DNA from 3 places in the Paenibacillus sp. NRS-1781 genome. Region 1 is predicted to be linked to each of the others. Evidence: riboswitches for the same ligand, from Rfam matches in the RefSeq annotation. Region 1 holds a riboswitch; each other region holds the start of a gene.
The links. A riboswitch is a leader RNA that binds a small molecule or an ion and turns the genes downstream of it on or off. The one in region 1 is predicted to bind cobalamin.
Positions count from the first base shown of each region.

Region 1 (6,703 bases):
GTAATAATGGCTGTTTTATTTTTAAGTTCCATCCAGTCTCCTCCTTATGGCTACATACATAGTTGTGCATTTAAGCACATGGTTATATTATACTGATTTCATTTCCCTGAACCAAACTTCTCTCCAACCAGGCCACTCATTTCGCTTGGTTGCGACCTGGAGTGTAAGTCCTCTGACGATGGTCATGATGGCTTATTTAGAAATAGCAATATTGCCTGAAGTCGTTTCGACCTTCATAACGTTCACACTACCGGGAACGGATTCGGGAGTGCCTGAGGTGGCTGTGATGGTTGTGTTTTGAATGGAGGCATCCTGTAGCTGTCCACGTGTGAACGTCCATTTTTATCAATAGCTGTTATTTCCCGCATCGCTTGTTGATTCCATTTCCAGTATCGAACCGTACCTCTGACCAGAAGGTTCAGAAGGTAGCGTACTCCAGGCAACAGGAATAGGCCAATCCCGGTCAACGTGATGGCAAAAAAGAATTTAGCGGGATAAAAGTTGCCGTTCAGCGCATAATCTGCGACAGCGAGAAGGGGGGCCACTATCAAGCTGACCGCTGCTGCTGCCAACGAAACCCATACTGCCCACAAAGAGGCTAGGACAGGAATGGAGATTAACAAATTGAGAAACAACAGTCCTAAGAAAGTAAATAGAATGCGTGTGAAGTTTCTCTAGCAACTCATTACGTTCCTACGGCCTGAGCCAGTTCGTAGCCGTAACGGTCCCTGCGCCCAATTAAAACAAGAACGCACAGTTCCAGCACCCCTTTTTTGAATTGGATGTTCACATTCATGAGCGGTGCGCCCTTCCTGGATGTTATCATTGCTTCATAGGTGTCGTTTGGAGTATGGGGGGGAGAAATGTGTGTTTGAACATAAAGGATTTCAGGTACTAATCATAAATCAGTAGTCAGGTATAATTTAACATCATGTACTGTTTAATGCAAGGTTATAAAATTTTAAAAGATAAATATGCAGGCTCATTTTAGGAGTTTTCTTTCACTTCTAGAGTCAATGAGATAGCGAATGCTGCTGAAAAAAGTAGTTCTAATTAGAAAAATGCCGAATTTTCGGGGGATTTACAGCAACCGGACTGCTTTAATTTTATTCTTAACGCTCTTGGGATGGTTGCAAAATGCTCAATAAAAGGAACTATGGAGATAAAGATCATTTCTTATAGAAAGTTATATTGATTCCTGACTCAGCGGAAGAGGATGAGCTGTATTTGAATTTTGGCTGTTCCTGGGATAGGGAGCATGGCTTGGGTGTATATATGAAGCAGGGAACACCCGAGCATATTCAAGGGGCATACACATGATATGATTTGGAATAGAATCCCCTTCCGGCGTTTAGGGAAAAGAGGGCCGGGAAGGGGAGGGGTTTAGAAATTAGCTGGATACAGCCAACGAATCTCTGGCTGCTTGAGCAGCCAGCACCATTTGCCGCAATGCATCGACGGATTCATCCTTGGTGCGGGTTTTCAGGCCACAGTCTGGATTGACCCAAAATAAATCAGAAGGCAGTACGCGCAGGGCACGCTGTATCATACTCAGCATTTCAGACACATCGGGAATGCGCGGGCTATGGATATCATATACGCCCAGACCGATGCCCTTGTCATACACCTGATCCTCAAAGCTGACAATCAGTTCTCCGTGGCTACGCGAGGTTTCAATAGAAATGACGTCGGCATCCATATCGGAGATGGATTGGATCATATCCTGAAATTCGGAATAGCACATATGCGTATGGATTTGGGTGGCGGGATCAACGGTTGCTGTTGTAACAAGGAAGGCTTGAACCGCCCACGCCAGATAGGCTTGCTGCTGCTCTTTTTTCAGTGGAAGCCCTTCACGGATCGCAGGTTCATCGACCTGAATCATGCCAATCCCCGCTTGTTCCAGTGCTTCTACCTCTGCACGAAGGGCCAGTGCTAACTGTAAAGCAACCTGACTGCGAGGAATATCATTACGCTCGAAGGACCAGTTCAAAATCGTTACCGGACCTGTCAGCATTCCTTTGACTGGCTTGGAGGTCAACGATTGGGCAAAGGCCGTTTCTTCCACAGTCATGGGTTGATCGAACGACACGTCTCCGTATATAATCGGCGGTTTAACACACCGGGAGCCGTAGGACTGCACCCACCCGTTTTGTGTAAAGGCAAAGCCTTTCAGCTTTTCGCCAAAAAATTCAACCATGTCTGTCCGCTCAAATTCCCCGTGTACGAGCACATCAATGCCAATGTTCTCCTGAATATCAATCCATTCCTTGATTTGCTGCTGAATGAACGTCCGATACTGCTCGGCAGACCATTCCCCTTTGCGATAGTGCAGACGGGCTTTGCGAACCTCTGCGGTTTGCGGGAAGCTGCCAATCGTCGTCGTAGGCAGTGGAGGCAGCTTCAGCTTGTCCTGCTGGATCACACGACGCTCAGCGAAGGGAACGCTGCGTGACTGTGGCTCTTTCGCCAGCAGAGTCTCCATATCGGCAGTCGTCTGTACTCGTGCCGCCGAGCTGTTGAAGCGGGCTACCGCGTCTGCACTCTGCTCAAGCTTGGCAATTGCCGAGGGTTCGCGTTTGCCAAGCGCAGCGGTCAAAGCTGCGATTTCTTCCAGCTTTTCATCGGCAAAGGCCAGCGCTTGCACCAGCTCTCGGTCCAGCTTGTGCTCTGCTTCCAGGCGGACTGGCACGTGCAGCAGACTGCATGATGGCTGCACGATGAGCTGACCAGCGGTGGTTTGCTCTGCCAGTTGTCCAAGCAGCGCAGCTACGGTGTTCAGATCGGAGCGCCATATATTGCGCCCGTCAATAACACCAGCGGCCAGCGTTTTCCCTGCGGGGAAGCCATGGCGTAGTACATGTTGCAGGTTTTCGCCATCATCATGCACAAAATCAAGACCTATTCCCTGTACCGGGAGCGTGGACAGGCGCTCATAATGATCCAGACTGCCAAAGTAGGTTTGCAGCACGATATTTAAGGATGGAGCAGCTTGGGCCAGAGCCTCATAGGCCTCCTGAATAATGTCCAAATCCTCTGTCGGGAATGAGGTGGTCAAGACAGGCTCATCTACCTGCACCCACTGAACGCCTTCCGCAGCCAGCTCAGACAGGACGCGGGCGTACAGTGGCAGGAAGCTTCGTATGATCGCGGCCAAATCCTTACGGTCATAGCCTTTGGACAGAGCAACGAACGAATAAGGACCGATCATGACGGGTTTACCTTCAATACCTAGTTCCTGTTTCGCTTCACGATAAGCCTGCAACGGCTTATTCTCGGTGAACACCGGAGTTGCATTTGCCAATTCCGGTACGATGTAGTGGTAATTGGTATTCAGCCATTTGGTCATTTCACTGGCGGTGGCACCTTTTTGTCCACGGGCTATCCCGAAATAGACGGATAGGGGAACAGGTCCCTCGGGACGGTAGTTGAACCGTTCCGGCACCAGACCGAACATCACGGATGTATCCAGCATGTGATCGTAATAGGAAAAGTCTCCGACAGGAATTCGATCAATTCCCTTGTCGCGCTGCTTGCTCAGATGCTCCAACCGCAATCGTTTCATCTCGGTATGCAATTCGCTTTCATCCATGCTGCCGTTCCAGAAGCGTTCCAGTGCTTTCTTCCATTCCCGGTTTCCTCCGATACGCGGATATCCCAGGTTACTGCTGATCAAGCCGGACAACTCAGGCAATTCGGTAAATGACATATACTTTTCCTCCCAGGCTGGTAGCCAGTTTATTTTTGCGTACAAAAAAAGACATTCCTCCCCGGAGTTAAAAATGAGTAGGGGAAAGAATGCCTCCGTTATTTAAAAAATGAAAATTCGGCGACTGCTCTTAACACCTCCCTATCTCCCGTAGGTACTTGCGATGTTGTTGAAATAGGCAGGTCTCCTGACTTACGGATCATGACTTTCAGCGCTCCTTCCCGGTCTGTGGACCAGTGGGTGTATCAACAGCTGAAAATTCCCCGTTTACAGTGGCGGGACCGCGCCGGACTTGCACCAGCTTCCCTTTTAAGCCTGAACTGAATAGAACAGACACCTATCTCCAAGCTATGTGATTATGGTATGACGAATAATTATGCACTCGTATACTTGTTCACCATCATAAGTGAAACTTGCAGGATACGCAATATAAACTCTGTTTAAACCTAAAATGAACTACATGCAAAAAAAGACAAACCTTCCCCCGTAGGGAAAGGACTTGTCTTAGGGCATAACAGCTCATGCGAGTATAACATCGCCTTAGGCTAATGTAACTATAGATCCTGCCTGAATGCTGGCCTTCACATCCACCAGTCGTTGATTGCGACTGCCCCGGAAGGGAAGGGTAAGATCCTTTTGCTGTTCTACAAAAGGGCCGTCCACAATCACATCGCATAGCAGCGCCAGCTCCCGGCGGGCCTGATCCGTAAGCAGCTCCTCATAGTCAAAGCCGGTATAGGCCCACACGGTTCGGTCAGGACAGGCTGCGCGGAAGTCGTGCACAAACTGCGAGCATTCCGATGCCGAGAAAAAAGGGTCTCCGCCGCAAAGGGTTAACCCGTCCAGCAGTGGATTATCTGCGATGTCACGGATGACTTCCTGCTGTCGCTCCAGTGTGAACGGTTCACCTGCGCGGAAGCTCCATGACGAGGGATTGAAGCAGCCGGGGCAGGCATGGCGGCAACCGCTAATGAATACGACGGTACGCAGGCCATGCCCTTCGTTCAGAGATTCAGGAATGTAGCCGCATAAATTCACCGATGCTTCACCCGGTCGCGCACCTCAGCCTGTTTCGCGGCGTTGAAGCGAACGGTATAATCACCTGTCAGATATCCGGTTACCCGGCGCAAACGCTGAAAATGCGTATGTTCTTCATCAGCACCGCATTGGGGACAGCTTGTCCCGATAATGCCCTCGTAGCCGCATTCCGTGCAACGGTCTACCGGATGATTGATGGAGAAGTACCCAATGTTCTGATGGAGCGCGTATTGTACAATTTTAAGAAACGCCTCCGGGTTATTCCGCGCATTACCATCCAGCTCGATGTACGAAATCGCACCAGCGTTGCACAGATTATGAAATGGGGCTTCGAGGCTGATTTTACGGGCAGCCGGAAGCGTATAGTACACGGGAATATGAAAAGAATTCGTGTAGTATTCACGGTCATTCACACCGGGAATGACTCCGAAATCACGCTGATCCAGCAACGTGAATTTGCCGGATAGACCCTCGGCAGGCGTAGCGAACAGCGTAATATTAAGGTTATGCAATTCACTCATCCGGTCGCAGTAGACACGCATGGAAGCTATGATTCGCTGCGCCTCGCGGTATACAGCGTCATCCTCCCCGTGGTGTTTGCCGTACAGTGCCTTCATGCACTCAGCTAACCCGATGAATCCCATAGAAAGCGTACCGTGCTTTAGTACGCTTCCCACCTGTTCATCCGGCTCCAGCTCTTCTCCGCCTTCCCATACCCCTTCGCGCATCATAAAGTCTGAGGCTTTTGCCGGCTGGCTGGTCTGTATATGGTAGCGATGGATCAGTCCGTCCACAGCAATGCGCATAACCTCTTCCAGTCTGGTATCAAAGCCATCCCGGTCAGGTATTTTGCGCTTGCCTGTGCAAATGCCGTACTCAATGCCAAGACGCACCAAATTAATCGTATTGAATGAGAGATTACCCTTGCCGCTTTGACGGTTTCTGCCGAAACGGTCAGCAATGGTACGGGTACGGCAGCCCATCGTCGCAATAATGGTATCCGGATCATCTGCGCGGTAATAGGGCAGGTTGAAGGTAGCATCCACATTGACAAAATTAGGATACATACGTTTGCTGGAGCATTCTACTGCCCGCAGGAACAAGTCATAGTTGATATCGTCTTCAGCCTGATTGATTCCTTTTTTGCATTGGAAAATATGCTGTGGGAAAATAGGGGTTTCCCCGCTGCCCAAGCCACGGATAGTGGCCTCCAGCAAGGATAGTGTAACTAGTCGCCCCTCAGCAGAAGTACACATCCCGTAATTCAGTGAGGTGAACGGAATTTGTCCACCTGCCCGACTGCTCATGGTATTCAGGTTATGAATAAGGGATTCGGCGGCCTGCCGGGTTTCCGTCTCCGTTTCTTCGCGTGCGAATGCGTATGAACGAGGGCAGACCTCATGTAATAGGCTGTTGGCTATATGTAATTCGTCATTAGGCAGGGCGGATTCTATTTTTTCTCCGAACAGACGGAGTCCCTTGCGCAGATGCTTGCGGAAGGAGCGGGCCACGAAAGGAGCAAGGTCCCAGTCTATTTTATTGGCAGAGACACCTCCAAATTGGCTGTTTTGCTGAGACTGGAATATGATAGCCACCAGTGCCATAGCAGACATAATAGTTTGTGGTGTGCGCACAGAGCCGTTGCCTGTATTAAAACCATCTTGCAACAAGCGGCCAAAGGGAATAAAGATACAGTTCGTAGTCCCGAGCGCATATTGGTCCAAATCGTGAACATATACATATCCACGGTCAATCGCGTCCGTCAGTTCAGACGGAAGCACACGTAGCCGCGCATACCACTTGGCGTACTCGGAGCCGAGCTTGCTCATTTTGCCGCTGAACGATTCTCCATTCAAATTTGCATTCTCCCGCAGCATGTCCAAGTCTTGTGCGCCAATGACCCGCTCGCCGATGCTGTATAATTGATGTTCCTCCAACACCTTCATTGCAAAAACC
Region 1 covers NZ_JBITPI010000015.1:170,315-177,017, reverse strand. The annotation lists gene ACIFO6_RS05470 (3-ketoacyl-ACP reductase) at 1-32, opposite strand, end outside; gene ACIFO6_RS05465 (hypothetical protein) at 243-593, opposite strand; partial or broken gene ACIFO6_RS05460 (PadR family transcriptional regulator) at 695-796, opposite strand; gene ACIFO6_RS05455 (DUF6985 domain-containing protein) at 1,192-1,320, shown strand; gene metE (5-methyltetrahydropteroyltriglutamate--homocysteine S-methyltransferase) at 1,391-3,709, opposite strand; cobalamin riboswitch at 3,870-4,065, opposite strand; gene nrdG (anaerobic ribonucleoside-triphosphate reductase activating protein) at 4,250-4,747, opposite strand; gene ACIFO6_RS05440 (anaerobic ribonucleoside triphosphate reductase) at 4,744-6,693, opposite strand.

Region 2 (6,703 bases), on a different contig from region 1:
CCTCGGCTCTGCCGTGCTGCCCCAAATGTTCGACCAACTGCCGAGCTTTGCCAAAATGCTGCTGCAAAATGGTATCGTATCTGGCTCGATTACGGCGATTGTCTTGAATATTGTTTTAACGAAAAAACAGGGCGAATCGGTCAAAGGCGGGACGGTGTCAGAGGTTCCGCAGAAGGTTTAACGATTAGGGTTAGGTAAAGACAGCCGGAGAGAGGACGTAAGCCTCTTTTTCCGGCTGTTTGGTATGGGGTTATTCAGAATGAATTATTTGTTCAGCAGCATGAAGTTATTAATAAAACCCTCTTCCTGTATGAAAATCGGGGTTTGGATTTTCGATGCGAAGTCATAATAGTACACGCCGCGCCCTTCTTCCTGATTTTTCTGGGAGGCACTGCCTAGATAGTAGATACCTTTGCTGTCCGGGGACATATAGATAAAGCTGCGGGACGAAATGGGAAGCTCTAATTTGGTGCGCTTTCCAGTTGCGATATCGACAAGACTATACTCGGGGTTTCCGTGATTAATGAAACGGGCAGTGACTAGGAGTAACTGATCATTACTGCTGGACATGGACAGGATTTGTTCGTTCTTTAGTGTAATGATAGGCCGTTCTTGTTTGGTGTTGGTATTGATTTCTGTGACCTTGTAGTCAGGTGAAATCATAATAGTCTGTTTCTTGGCTGCGATGTCTCTTTGTTTATCTTGTCCATTTTCAGAGAATTGGGAAATGTACGTTGCGCTTTTGCTAGAGTTGTATGATACAGACCAAGTATTCATATCTAGATTTTCATCATGCAAAAACTGCATTGTATGAGTTGATTTATCGTAGAAAATGGTTTTAAGTGTACGTTCTCCTTTTTTGACAGCAGCCAGAACGAGTGGACCTTCTGGAGTCGTTGGTACTATACGATTAATGGCAAACAAATTATCGGAAAGTTGTTCAGTTTTTTTTGAATTCAAATCGTATGAAAATAACTGATCTCCCTTATCGTCAACATCGGCAGAATAATAAATCTTGTGATCAGGTAATGACACTACAGAAAGTGGATATTGAGAGGTGTAAGGAACATCGGCCAGCTTCATCATTTTTTTGCTGCTCAAATCATACGTCATGACCCGCATAACCATACCTTTATCTGTATTTTTCCCATTCACATATTCTGTATAGGTCATGGATAGATATTGGTCTTGTTCGACTGGAGCTGTCTTTTCGCCTGATTGGATCTGTTTCGATGGAATTGATTCTGCTGCTGGAGTAGAAGATGGAGAACAGGCAGATAACAGAGCTGGAACGAGTAAGGAAAGTATAATTAAGCGAAAGCTGCTTGTTTTCAAAAGGAAACATCCTTTCTAAGATGAGGGATTTACTAAATCCATTATGATAAATTAAAAAAAGGGAAAAGGACAGGGTGTAGGCCCTATCCTTGTTTCACATGAAGAGATTAGAACGCATAAAAATATTTTCCTGAAAATGAGAGAGACGAACTCCATGTCAATCCCAAATCCTGTACACCAGTTTTCCAAATATCAATAACGGCATCCGGAAGGCTTCCGTTATCAGCTTTAATAAAGTTAGCAGCGATATCATTATCTGTATTTCTTACGGCAATTCTTGTTCCAAACTCTGGATTATCAATAGCCCCTTTTGTTGCACAGTCGCCTCTTTTTAGTGAATTGGAATTTTCACCAGTTGAGTCCGTAAAGTTTGTCCCTCTACCTGTGCCTTGAACCTTGCCGCTCGATTTTCCGGTAATGACGATTTCATTATTATGTGCTCCGTATGTATAAGTCCCTGGTGCTTTGCGTGTTCCACGTGGTAATGCCTGAAGTGAAACATTATTAGTAGTAATCGCATTTTCCTTTTGATCAGGCAAGATAATATCTTTGATATAACCTTCACCATCATAAATTACTTTTAGACCAGGCTGAGGGTCAGGGTTATCAATATGATATACCGGCAGTGATTTGGCTTCTTCTTTGATTTCCTTAATCATTGCTTCTTCTTTTTCTAGCTCAATTTGTTGTTCAGCAGTGAGTGGGGCAATAGCAGCTAGAGATTTTTGTGGTTCAGGTACAGGAGTTCCTTTTTCTACTACAACCATGTTATTGTTCTCATCATATTGGATGATTGTACCCGCTAACATTTGGTCAGGGATTTTTTCTCCTTTCTCAGCATGGGAGATTGCTGGACTAACGATTCCCCACGAGATGAATAACGTTGTAGCCAGAATTGCTTGAGGAAGAAACTTTACCTTCATAACAAACCGCCTCCTTGAAATATTTGTAAATCCATAGATAGCATAAGTGAGCTTACAAACTATGTCAACCTTTTAATGGAATATATGAATATATTTATCTATATTTTGTGTCTGCAAGAGTCCATTAGTCGGATATGAACTACATTTATTGACAGCCTTGCATTGAAAATCCATTTTCTTGATTCTCGCCGTATCGTTTAAATTTAAAATATTGCGCATGTCTATTTTGTTAGAGGTGGATTTGCAGAAGGAAAGCAATCTGCTGATCGCGGCATGTAGCATTGCGGTGGGCCTCGGCTCTGTCGTGCTGCCCCAAATGTTTGACCAACTGCCGAGCTTTGCCAAAATGCTGCTGCAAAACGGTATCGTATCCGGCTCGATTACGGCGATTGTCTTGAATATCGTTTTAACGAAAAAACAGGGCGAATGGGTCAAAGGCGGGAAGGTGTCAGAGGTTCCGCAGAAGGTTTAACGATTAGGATTAGATAAAGACCGCGGGAGAGAGGACGTAAGCCTATTTTTCCGGCTTTTTGGCATAGAGTTATTGATAAAACCCCCTTCCTGTATGAAGATCGGGGTTTGAGATTCTATTAGAAGAATTTGCTAGAGTGATAGGCGAGGTCATGGTATAATCTACCTTATGGATTTTGAATAGTGGTGGATGTTTTCAGACCACGGCGCAGCTTCCCGAAAGGGGGTGAAGCCGATGGTCAACCTTGTGTCGTGCTACGATGTGTTGCGTTGGATGGTTACGTTACTAAGCCTGGTGTTTAGTATTCGTAAACTTTATCGCTGGCTACGTCGGAAATTTCGGAACAAGCGAAAACCCACCGTGTAATTAGGTTAGGCGCCTAACGGTGGGTTTAGCTACGCATTTAGCGCGCCGTGATGATCCACAGCCTTTCAAGTCCTAAGAGTCTTTGCCGTTGGTAGCGGCGAAGGCTCTTTTTAGTATACGGACACGGTGGTTATCTCTATACCTAATTTTATCACGTCCATTGCGTGCATGCAACGCAAAGTCATAGCCTTGATCCTTGCCGTATCGTTTAAATTTAAAATATTGCGCAGCATTTGTTGACAAGCCTGTAACAACAAAATAAGATAGTCCTAATTCGTAATATAGAGGAATAAAGGAAGAAAACAGGTGTGAACCGGACTTTCCACTTACAGGGTTTCGCTGAAATCATGTAGATGGCTGTTGTGCGTGTTCACTTAAAAGGGAAGTTCGGTAGATTCCGACACGGACCCGCCACTGTATACAGGCATCAGCAGGGAATTGCTGTAGCTTTCAGAACAGCCACTGGAACTGTGAGGAACCGGGAAGGCCTGAGAGATAAGCCTGAAGTCAGGAGACCTGCCTGTTTTAACATCACTGTCAGACCCACGGGATGCTGGGGAGGTGGTTAGGCGTGCTGCATACAGAATGTCTGAAACCGATCCGATCCCCTTGTTTTTAGAGGGTGAAGAGGGTGAGCTTAGGCATTTGATCATGAAAGCATTTCTGACTGCTGATCAAGCGGTCGGGGATGCTTTTTTCGCGCTAGGTATTTGTGAATGACAAGACAGAGGGGGATAAATAAGATGATAAGCAATCGTAAAAAGCGTTCATGGTTTATATGTACAGGGGTGATGCTGCTGCTGGCAGTTATGGCTCTGGGGGGATGCTCGACAACTAGTAAGACGGCGGATAGCCCCAGCAAGGGCGAGAACACATCCACACAACAGGCTACAGCAGATAAGAAACTGGTGATGGCGTATACGTGGAAACCGTCGGGCGTTGACCCGCACGGAGACAATAGCTGGGATGTCATGCGGTCCGGCGCAGGTGAGACACTTGTCCGTTTGAATGAAAAGCTGGAGCCAGTGGCTTGGCTGGCCAAGGAATGGAAGCAGGACAGTCCCACAGTTTGGACGTTCGGCTTGCAGGATAAGGTCACTTTTCATGACGGAAAGAGTATGGACGCGGAAAGTGTGAAAGCTTCCCTGCTGCGCTCCATCGAGAAAAGCCATTTGGCAAAGGATTTGCTAGACGTAAAGTCGATTGATGTAACTGGGCCGCTGGCGTTGAAAATCACGACTAACCAGCCCAATTCAGCGCTGGTGTCCAATCTGGCTGATCCATCGACGATTGTGCTGGATGTAGCGTCTATGAAGGATGAGCAGAGCTACCCTGCGATGACAGGTGCTTTTAAAATTAAAGCGTTCAACAAGGATCAGTCCTTGGTCGTAGAGCGTTATGACGGATATTGGGGCGAGAAGGCCCGGCTGGCTGAAGCAACGATGAAGTTCATTACGGACGGCAATTCACGCCTGTTGGCGCTGCAATCTGGCGAAGTAGATGTAGCGACTGATATTCCGGTGGATAACGCGGAGGTATTAAAAAAGAACGATAAGCTGCAAGTGCTGTCGGCTCCCTCTTTGCGCACTCATATGATCGTGTATAACATGGAGTCGCCTGTGTTCAAGGATGCCGCGAACCGCAAAGTAGTGGACAGCCTGATACCACGTGCATCCATTGTGAGTGCGATCATGAGAGGCTATGGTACGGAGGCAAGCAGCCCATTCCCGAGCATTCTCCCCTTCGGCAAGGTGGAACGTAAAGTGCTGGACGGAACGGCAGGGCAGTTGTTGACGAAGGACGGCTGGCAAAAGGATGCCCAAGGTACATGGACCAAGCAGGGCAAGCCGTTCGAGGTTACGTTGCTGACCTTCCCTCAGCGTCCAGAGCTTTCGGTCATGGCTGAGGTGATTCAGAGCCAACTGCTGAAAGAGGGCATCCAGGTGAAGATCCGCAAGGTGGAAAATATCGACGAGGCGCTAACCAAAAACGATTGGGATTTTGCCATGTACAGTATGCTGACTGCCCATACGGGGGAGCCGCAATATTTTATGGACATGTTTTATTCCTCTAAAAGCGAGGCCAATGTAAGCCGTTATGGTTCCAAACCGCTGGAGAACCTTCTTGGCAGCTTGAAGCTGGCGAAGGATACAGCACAGCGTAATGCCGTGACATTGCAAGCGCTGGATATCATTAATACCGATTTGCCGCAGTCGTTTATTGTTCACCCTGATAATGTATTTGGGGTGAAAAAAGGGGTAGAGGGCTTTACACCGCATCCGATTGAGTATTACTACATTACGGCGCAATCCGATATTGCGGAATAACGGACTGGATACCCTATGATTCGTTTTATTCTGGAACGTGTGGCGCAACTGGTCATTATTGTGTTCGTTGTATCCACGCTGACATTTGTGCTGATGAGGCTGGCTCCCGGCGACCCTGCTACCATTCTGCTCACCGCGCATAATGTGCCTGCCTCTGAGGAGGCGTTGACGGCGCTGCGGAAGGAGCTGGGCTTGAGCGAGCCGCTTCATATTCAGTATGTAAACTGGCTGCGTGATGTGTTCACAGGGCATTGGGGCACCTCCTATGTATCCAAGGAGTCGGTGCTAACCGAACTGTGGAACAGACTGCCTGCTACCGTGGAGCTGGCCTCGGCGGGCTTTGCCGTCATGACGTTGCTGACTCTTGGGATGGGGCTGGCTGCCTCGGTAAAATCCAGCGGTTGGCTGGATCGTCTGGGAAGGCTGTTTGCACTGCTCGGATCGTCCATCCCCTCTTTTTGGCTTGGCTTTCTGCTGATTTACCTGTTCTCCGTCCGTTTGGGCTGGCTCCCGTCCATGGGTCGGGAAGATTGGACTCATTTGGTACTGCCAGCGCTGACCCTTGGGGCAGGTTTGGGGGCTGTGCAAGCCCGTGTACTGCGTGCCCAAATGTTGGAGCTGGGTGACCGGAATTTTGTGAAGGCGGCGAAGGCCAGAGGCTTTTCCCGTACGTATGTTTTGTTTTTTGAGATATTCAAGCATGCGATTTTGCCGATCATCACGTTGTTAGGCACGAATTTGTCATTTATGCTGGCGGGCAATGTCATCGTAGAGACGATTTTTTCATGGCCGGGTTTGGGCAAGTATTTTATAGACGCGATTACGCAGCGGGATTATCCGGTGATTCAGGGGTATGTTATTTTTGCTGCATTTTTAATTGTAGGTGTTCAGTGTTTGGTGGATTTGGTCCAAACGGCTATAGATCCGAGGCTGCGTTTGCGTTAGGGGAGGAAGTTGAAAATGAAAAACATGCGGCTGTCCTTCAAAGGAAGCTTACTGACAGGAGGCGTAATGCTGGGCCTGATCGTACTGCTCGGATTGCTGGCTCCATGGGTTGCCCCTCATGATCCTCTCAATGTCAATCTCCTGAAGCGCCTGGAGCCGCCCAGCCGGGAATATCCCTTCGGTACGGACCATTTGGGGAGGGATGTGCTGTCACGGCTGATTTACGGGATTCGGACCAGCGTACTGATTGCTTGTGCGATTACAGTGACCACCTTGTGTATCAGTTTGCCGATAGGCTTGCTCATTGGCTATGTGCGCGGGCGTGTGGATCAGCT
Region 2 covers NZ_JBITPI010000043.1:52,072-58,774, reverse strand. The annotation lists gene ACIFO6_RS15590 (nucleobase:cation symporter-2 family protein) at 1-181, shown strand, start outside; gene ACIFO6_RS15585 (hypothetical protein) at 265-1,335, opposite strand; gene ACIFO6_RS15580 (hypothetical protein) at 1,443-2,258, opposite strand; partial or broken gene ACIFO6_RS15575 (purine permease) at 2,476-2,730, shown strand; cobalamin riboswitch at 3,437-3,634, shown strand; gene ACIFO6_RS15570 (ABC transporter substrate-binding protein) at 3,840-5,423, shown strand; gene nikB (nickel ABC transporter permease) at 5,439-6,368, shown strand; gene nikC (nickel transporter permease) at 6,384-6,703, shown strand, end outside.
Region 2: it holds a riboswitch for cobalamin, as region 1 does, so the genes downstream of both, ACIFO6_RS15570 (ABC transporter substrate-binding protein) here and metE (5-methyltetrahydropteroyltriglutamate--homocysteine S-methyltransferase) in region 1, are expected to answer to the same signal.

Region 3 (6,703 bases), on a different contig from region 1:
ATCATCCCGCTTAAATCCCGATACAGCCGTCCAAGCGGATACTCGGGCACAATGCCATCACCGACCTCATTGGTCACGATGACGAGCGGTCCCGGATACTGCTCCACAGCTATCGCCAGCTCATCCATGGCGGCTCTGGATGCGGCTTCGCCGTCCTCGCCTGCGGCCAGCAGCACGTTCGACAGCCAGAGGGTCAGGCAGTCGACCAGCACCATCGGCGCGGACGATGGCTGCGATGCTTGACTGGCGTGCAAGTTGGCAGTGCCACTGCTGCGCTGCTGTTCCGCAGCGGCAGACCGCGCCGCAGAATGCAAAGCGCTGCGGCCTTCGCCTATTATCGATGCATCAGGCTGCGCCACTGAGAACGCAGCAGATGCCCCCGACGCGGAGGCTTCGTCGGCAGGCTTGCCGCCTTGCGCAGCCAGCCGTGGCTCTACGCCGCTGCCCAGGCGCCGCAGCAGCTCCGGCAGCGCCTGCGCTTCCTCCAGCGTCTGCCAGTCGTACCCGGCAGACTCGCGCTGGAGCCGATGAAGGGCGATGCGCTCCTTCATCTCCACGTCATAGGCTTGCGCCGTTGCAATGTAGCAGGCGCGCGGGGCGCGCGACATGCACAATCGCTCGGCAAAGCCGCTTTTACCGCTGCGTGCGCCGCCGGTCACGAGCACCTTCATCGCTGCGCGGCTCCCTGACCGTCCGATACGCCTGCATCGGCAAAGGTCGCCATTTCGCGCATAATGCGGCACGCCGCATCAATCAGGTGCAGGCTAAGCGCACCGCCCGTGCCCTCCCCGAGCCGCATGTCCAGATGAAGCATCGGCTCCAGCTTGAGCTCGCGGAGCACCGCCGCGTGCCCGCGCTCGTCCGAGGCGTGCGAAGCGAGCATGTACGCTGCGCTTGCAGGCGCAAGTGTACGCGCAGCGAGCGCAGCAGCGCCCGAGATAAAGCCGTCCAGCACGACTGGACAGCGATGAGCGGCTGCGCCGAGGATGACGCCTGCCAATGCGGCAATCTCCAAACCGCCGACCTTGGTCAGTACGTCAAGGGCGTCGTTTCCGTCAGGCTGATTCACGTCCAATGCGCGGCAGACGACCGCTATTTTACGGGTCAGCCCGGCCGAATCCACACCTGTGCCCCGGCCGACGATTATTTCTGGCTCCAGCCCGGTAAGGGCACACACGACCGCAGCGCTGGCCGTCGTATTTCCAATGCCCAGCTCTCCGGTTACGAACAGTCGTGTGCCGCCTTTGAATGCTTCCGCTACGGCTTCAGCTCCAGCCAAAACCGCTTGCTCCGCTTCCGTACGCAGCATCGCCGGCCCCTTGGCCATGTTCGAGGTCCCCATACGCACCTTGCGGTTCACCAGATCCGCATGAGCAACCTCTGCATTCACACCCACGTCTACCACCTTGACATCTGCGCCTGCATGACGTGCCAGCACGTTAATTGCCGCGCCGCCGGACAGCATGTTATACAGCATTTGCTGTGTAACCTCAGCCGGGAAGGCGCTGACCCCCTCTACACACACACCATGATCCGCAGCCATCACCATAACGGTTTTACGGTCAAACTCAGGCTTGTCCACCCCCGTAATGTCTGCCAGCTGTATAGCCAAACTTTCCAGCTTTCCAAGACTTCCCGGTGGCTTCGTTAATTGATCCAGATGCTGCGAAGCCTCCAAGGCTGTCGCCCCATCCGGCTGTGCGATGCTGTCTATTAACTGCTGTAATTTTTCGTTCATGCCTTCCACTCCCTGCTCCGTATACATATGTGTTTAGTGATCTCATCGTAAATTCTGTTGCTTCAGCACTTGACTCAATCAAGTCGTTCACCCTGACCAGATACATCCCTTGCACGTCTTCGCAGTAAAAGCTGCGGCACACCACTATCCGGGTGAGGCAGCATCACAGGCTCAACACCGTACACATGGCGAATTCGTTCCTCTGTTAGCAGCTCTGACGAAGCTCCTAACCCTTCAACCATCCCGTCCTTGAGCACAAGCAAATCATCACAAAACTGGGCAGTCAAATTGAGATCATGCAGAACAGATATAATCGTCACACCTGTTTCCCGCCGCCATTCCGCCAGCAGCTCCATAAATTCAAGCTGATAGCGTAAATCCAGATAGGTTGTAGGCTCATCCAGCAGCAAAATCTGTGGCTCCTGCACCATCACCTTCGCCAAAGCCACGCGCTGCCGCTGTCCCCCGCTCAAACGGTCTAACGACCTGTCCGACAAGTCGGTAAGATCCAGCCTCTCCAGCACACGATCCGTAATGATTCCCGGGTCCATCCCTTTTTCCTTACCCACCTTTTCTCTACCAAACCAGTCCTGATGGGGAAAGCGTCCCATTTCTACGACTTCCCTTACCGTGTAACCCACCGGGGGGAGCCCCTCCTGCTGGAGTACAGCTACAAGACGGGAAAGCTCTTTTCTGCCATAGCTGCTGACCCTTTTACCATATACAAGAACGTTGCCCGAAGTCGGGTGATCCACACCGGAAAGTAAATGCAGCAGCGTCGATTTTCCACTCCCGTTCGGGCCGATGATGCCCCACCAATCTCCTTCATCCACGCTCCAGCTTATATTTTTCAACGCATGGAATTCCCCAAAATCACGAGTCAGACTGGCAATCTCTAACGCTCGGACCCGCGTCTCCTGTGGTTCATTTGCATCTTTCACAGCAATCCCCCCCTGCGCAACTTCTTGTTCCGGTACAGGAGATATGCGAAGAACGGTGCGCCAACAAAGGCGGTCATGACACCAAGGGGAATTTCCGTCGGAGCCAGCAATGTACGCGCCGCAGTATCGGCCCAAGCCATAAAAATAGCCCCGCCCAATGCGGATAACGGAACAATCATCCGATAGTCGGGGCCCGTCACCAGACGGATAATATGCGGTACAACGAGTCCCACAAAGCCAATCACTCCGCATACCGAGACTGCCGCGGCTGTCAGCAGCGTGGATACGATCAGAACAGATAGCTTCGTTGCATCGACATGAACCCCCATGTGAGCCGCCTGACGTTCACCCAAGGCCAGAATGTTCAGCACTCGCGCCCGGTTCCACAGAAACACTAGCCCAATGACCACATAAGGTAAAAGAATGCCTGTATACGACCAGCCGCGCAGACTGAGGCTTCCCATGGTCCAGTACAATATTTCATTAACCGTCTCCTTCGACATGGCTGTCAGAAAGGAAACGACGGCTCCCAGAAAGGATTGCATCACCACGCCCGATAAAATGAGACTTTGCGTCGGAATTTTGCCGCCTTCCCTCGCCAGCGTCAGCACCATCCACAACGTCAGCATTCCGGTCGTAAACGCCACCAGCGGCAGTGTCCATACCCCTACAAATGAAAATTGAAGCCCCCAATAAATCAGTACCGCTGCCCCTACCGAGGCCCCCGAGGATACCCCCAGCGTGTAAGGATCAGCCAGCGGATTGCGGAGCACGCCCTGAAATCCGGCTCCCGCCAGCGCAAGCGCTGCGCCTACCAGCATACCCAGTAACACACGCGGCAGTCTGACCTTCAAAATAATCTGCTCTGTGGATGGATTCCAATCCGGTGTAACCGTCTCACCCAACCACGGCAGATGGTTGACCAGAATACCCGCGATTTGGCTGACGGGAAGCTTGGCCGAGCCGATGCCGAGACAGAGCAGCAGTGTCAGCAGCAATAAGGCAAGACCTGCCCCTCCAAAGCCGATCAGTCTACGACTCATTTGAAAATTTCAGGATACACGCCCTTGGCCACTGCCTTGAGACCTTCCGTTACGCGCGGACCCGGACGACTGATCAAATTATCATCCACGGCAAACACACGGTTGAGACGAACAGCCGATATTTGATCCCATCCACTACGGGCTTTGATGATATCGCCGAGCGTTTGGCCTGTTTTGTCGTCCTTGACATTTTTGCTGTATAAAATGACGTCCGGATTGGCCGCAATAATATTTTCTTCACTGATCTGGTACCAGCCCTTTTGCGTTGCAGCCACATTTTCGCCGCCCGCCAAAGAAATCAGCTCGTCCATAAACTCGCCCTTGCCGACCGTCCAGCCAGGTGAAAATTCGACGTAGACTCTCAGCTTTTGCCCTTTACCGATATTTTTAACACCGTTTTTCACTTCCGCTACATCGGCTCTCATCTTGTCGGTTACCGCTCTCGCTTCTTTCTGATGGTTGGTAATTTTCCCATATAGTTCAATATTAGCCATGACATCCTCAACCGTTTTCGGCTCGGTTTTAAAAATTATAATTCCCAGGTCGCGCAGCTTGGTCGTAGCCTGCTCACTGAGTGATATGCCTGCAAAAACGACTTCTGGATTCGCTGCAATGATCTCCTCTTCATTCGGCTTCATAATGCCGCCCACTTTAGGCTTCTTCGTAGCTGCTTCCGGGTAATCCGAATAGTCCGATACGCCGACAATTTCCTTATCCAGTCCGATGGCGAACAGCGCCTCGGTTTCAGCCGGGGAGACGGAAACGATTTTACCCGGCGCTTTTTTGAACGTAAACTCCTGCCCGGTCGCATCCTTAATGGTCAGCGGGTAGACCGTTTTGCCCGGAGGCTCCTGAGCGGTTGCCGTCTGTCCCGGTTGCTGTGAGGCTTGATCCCCTTTATTTTCAGCGTTCTTTCCGTTAGCTCCACATGCACTCAGCACAACCGCCAAGACCAGAGCCAATAAGCCTGTAGTCCAGACCTTTATTTTATTCCCTGCCATGATTTGCACCCCTCCATATAAATTCTTTTAAAAGCGTCACTTGAACATCATCCGATATCTCTAAATCCAGCCTTCTTTTCCTTTCAAAAAACCCCTGCATCCTCAGATAAGGACACAGGGGTCACGTTAGCGCAGATCGTACGCAGGCGGCAGTTTCTTCCGCATGGACAGTCACTGCGAACACGTCATCCTTTCCTCGAAGGACTATGGTGACAGGCGGACGGGCAGGTATCCTGACTTACAGAAATATGCGACAGCCTGTTGCTCCTTCATATGCTTTGTGGCACATAAACCAGAGCGGACTGGCATTTTTCCATTTACAGTGGCGGGACCGCGCCGGATTCACACCGACTTCCCTTTTAACAGCGCACCGATATGAATCCGAGGGTTTCATACCACTGCACCGACCTCGTCTGCTGGATATTTGATGTAGTGTTGGTCAAGCCGTTCTTTTACTTGATGATTATAGGTTAAAAAAGACTGGCTTACAACCCAAACCGCCTGTTTACCTGCCCTATGTCTGTGATCATGAGAAGTATATACGCAGTCAGTTCTGATCCACCAGCCATCCGGTGAACTTGTGCCCTGTAGCCAAATCTGGATGTGTTGCTGTAGAACGGGTGGCGGTTAAATCTGCAAATGGCTTTTGTGCCAAACTCAACCGAATCCTGATGGCCCCTCCCGGCTTCGGATTCAGGCTCCAAAAATCATGACCTGGTACCAGCATACAAGCCAACTGACGAATCACTCCACCATGCGTGACGACCAGAACAGAAGGTGGGGCATCGGACAAACCTGTTTTCTGAAGCTCCATCATTTTGCGCCACTCATACAAAGAGTCAAGAAATTCACCAAGACGGTTCACAAAGTCTTTCCAGGGCTCTCCACCCGGCGGCGTAACCCGTTGCGGCTCATCAATCCACACGCGGTACAATGCCACATCTTTGAGCATATCATACGTTTTTCCATCCCATTCCCCAAAATGAAGCTCTCTCAGACGTGGTTCCATGATGACAGACCAAGCAGACATATTATCTGGTTTCAGTTCCGATTCTGGCAAAATGATCTGCAAGGTCTGACGACAACGTATCAAGTCACTACAATAGATTCGGGCAAAGGAATGTGTCTGTAATTGTTCCCGCAAAGGCTCTAATTCCTGCTCTGCTCCTGGCAGCAAGCCCAGATCAGAGTGCCCCAGGTATCGACGTTCCCTGTTCCATAAGGTTGTGCCGTGACGTACCAGCACAAGCTCCAAATCCCATGGCGGGTGTTCTGTAAAATCATGCTTCAAGGTCACATCACTTCCTGCTCTATTGCTGGTGTTCGGTGCGTCACGCTTCATCACTGCGTCCACCCCAGTGCATAACATCCGGCGGACACGAACAGACACAATCCCACGAACATACTGGACACGGCAAACATCAGCCGAATCGTATGTCGGATATCCTCCGGCTCCATCGGTCGCACCAGCTCTCCCATATATGCACGGAGAGAGCGTACGCCATGATATACATTATAGCCCCCGAGGCGAATCCCCAACGCACCCGCAACTGCTGATTCTGGAAAGCCACTGTTCGGACTGGGATGCAGCCGCGCATCTCGCCTAACCGTACGCCAGCTATGTCTGGCATCATACCGATAAATCCACGCCGCTACTACCAGCATCCCGGCTGTCAGGCGTGCTGGGATGTAATTAGCCACATCATCCAGACGTGCCGAGGCCCAGCCCAAATGCAGATACTTTTCATTTTTGTAGCCAACCATGGAATCGAGGGTATTCACGGCACGATAAGCCAGAGCTAAGGGTGCTCCCCCGATCAGGGCATAAAAAAGCGGGGAAATAATCGCGTCCACGATGTTTTCAGCCACCGTTTCGACGGTACCGCGTACAATCTCAGGCTCATCAAGCTGCTGCGTATCCCGCCCGACGATCATCCCCAGCTCCCGGCGTGCCGCAGGCAGGTCACCCGCCTTCAATTC
Region 3 covers NZ_JBITPI010000020.1:69,167-75,869, forward strand. The annotation lists gene ACIFO6_RS07705 (bifunctional adenosylcobinamide kinase/adenosylcobinamide-phosphate guanylyltransferase) at 1-470, opposite strand, end outside; partial or broken gene ACIFO6_RS07710 (bifunctional adenosylcobinamide kinase/adenosylcobinamide-phosphate guanylyltransferase) at 459-671, opposite strand; gene cobT (nicotinate-nucleotide--dimethylbenzimidazole phosphoribosyltransferase) at 668-1,738, opposite strand; gene ACIFO6_RS07720 (ABC transporter ATP-binding protein) at 1,813-2,679, opposite strand; gene ACIFO6_RS07725 (FecCD family ABC transporter permease) at 2,676-3,722, opposite strand; gene ACIFO6_RS07730 (ABC transporter substrate-binding protein) at 3,719-4,723, opposite strand; cobalamin riboswitch at 4,930-5,147, opposite strand; gene ACIFO6_RS07735 (histidine phosphatase family protein) at 5,271-6,065, opposite strand; gene cbiB (adenosylcobinamide-phosphate synthase CbiB) at 6,065-6,703, opposite strand, start outside.
Region 3: it holds a riboswitch for cobalamin, as region 1 does, so the genes downstream of both, ACIFO6_RS07730 (ABC transporter substrate-binding protein) here and metE (5-methyltetrahydropteroyltriglutamate--homocysteine S-methyltransferase) in region 1, are expected to answer to the same signal.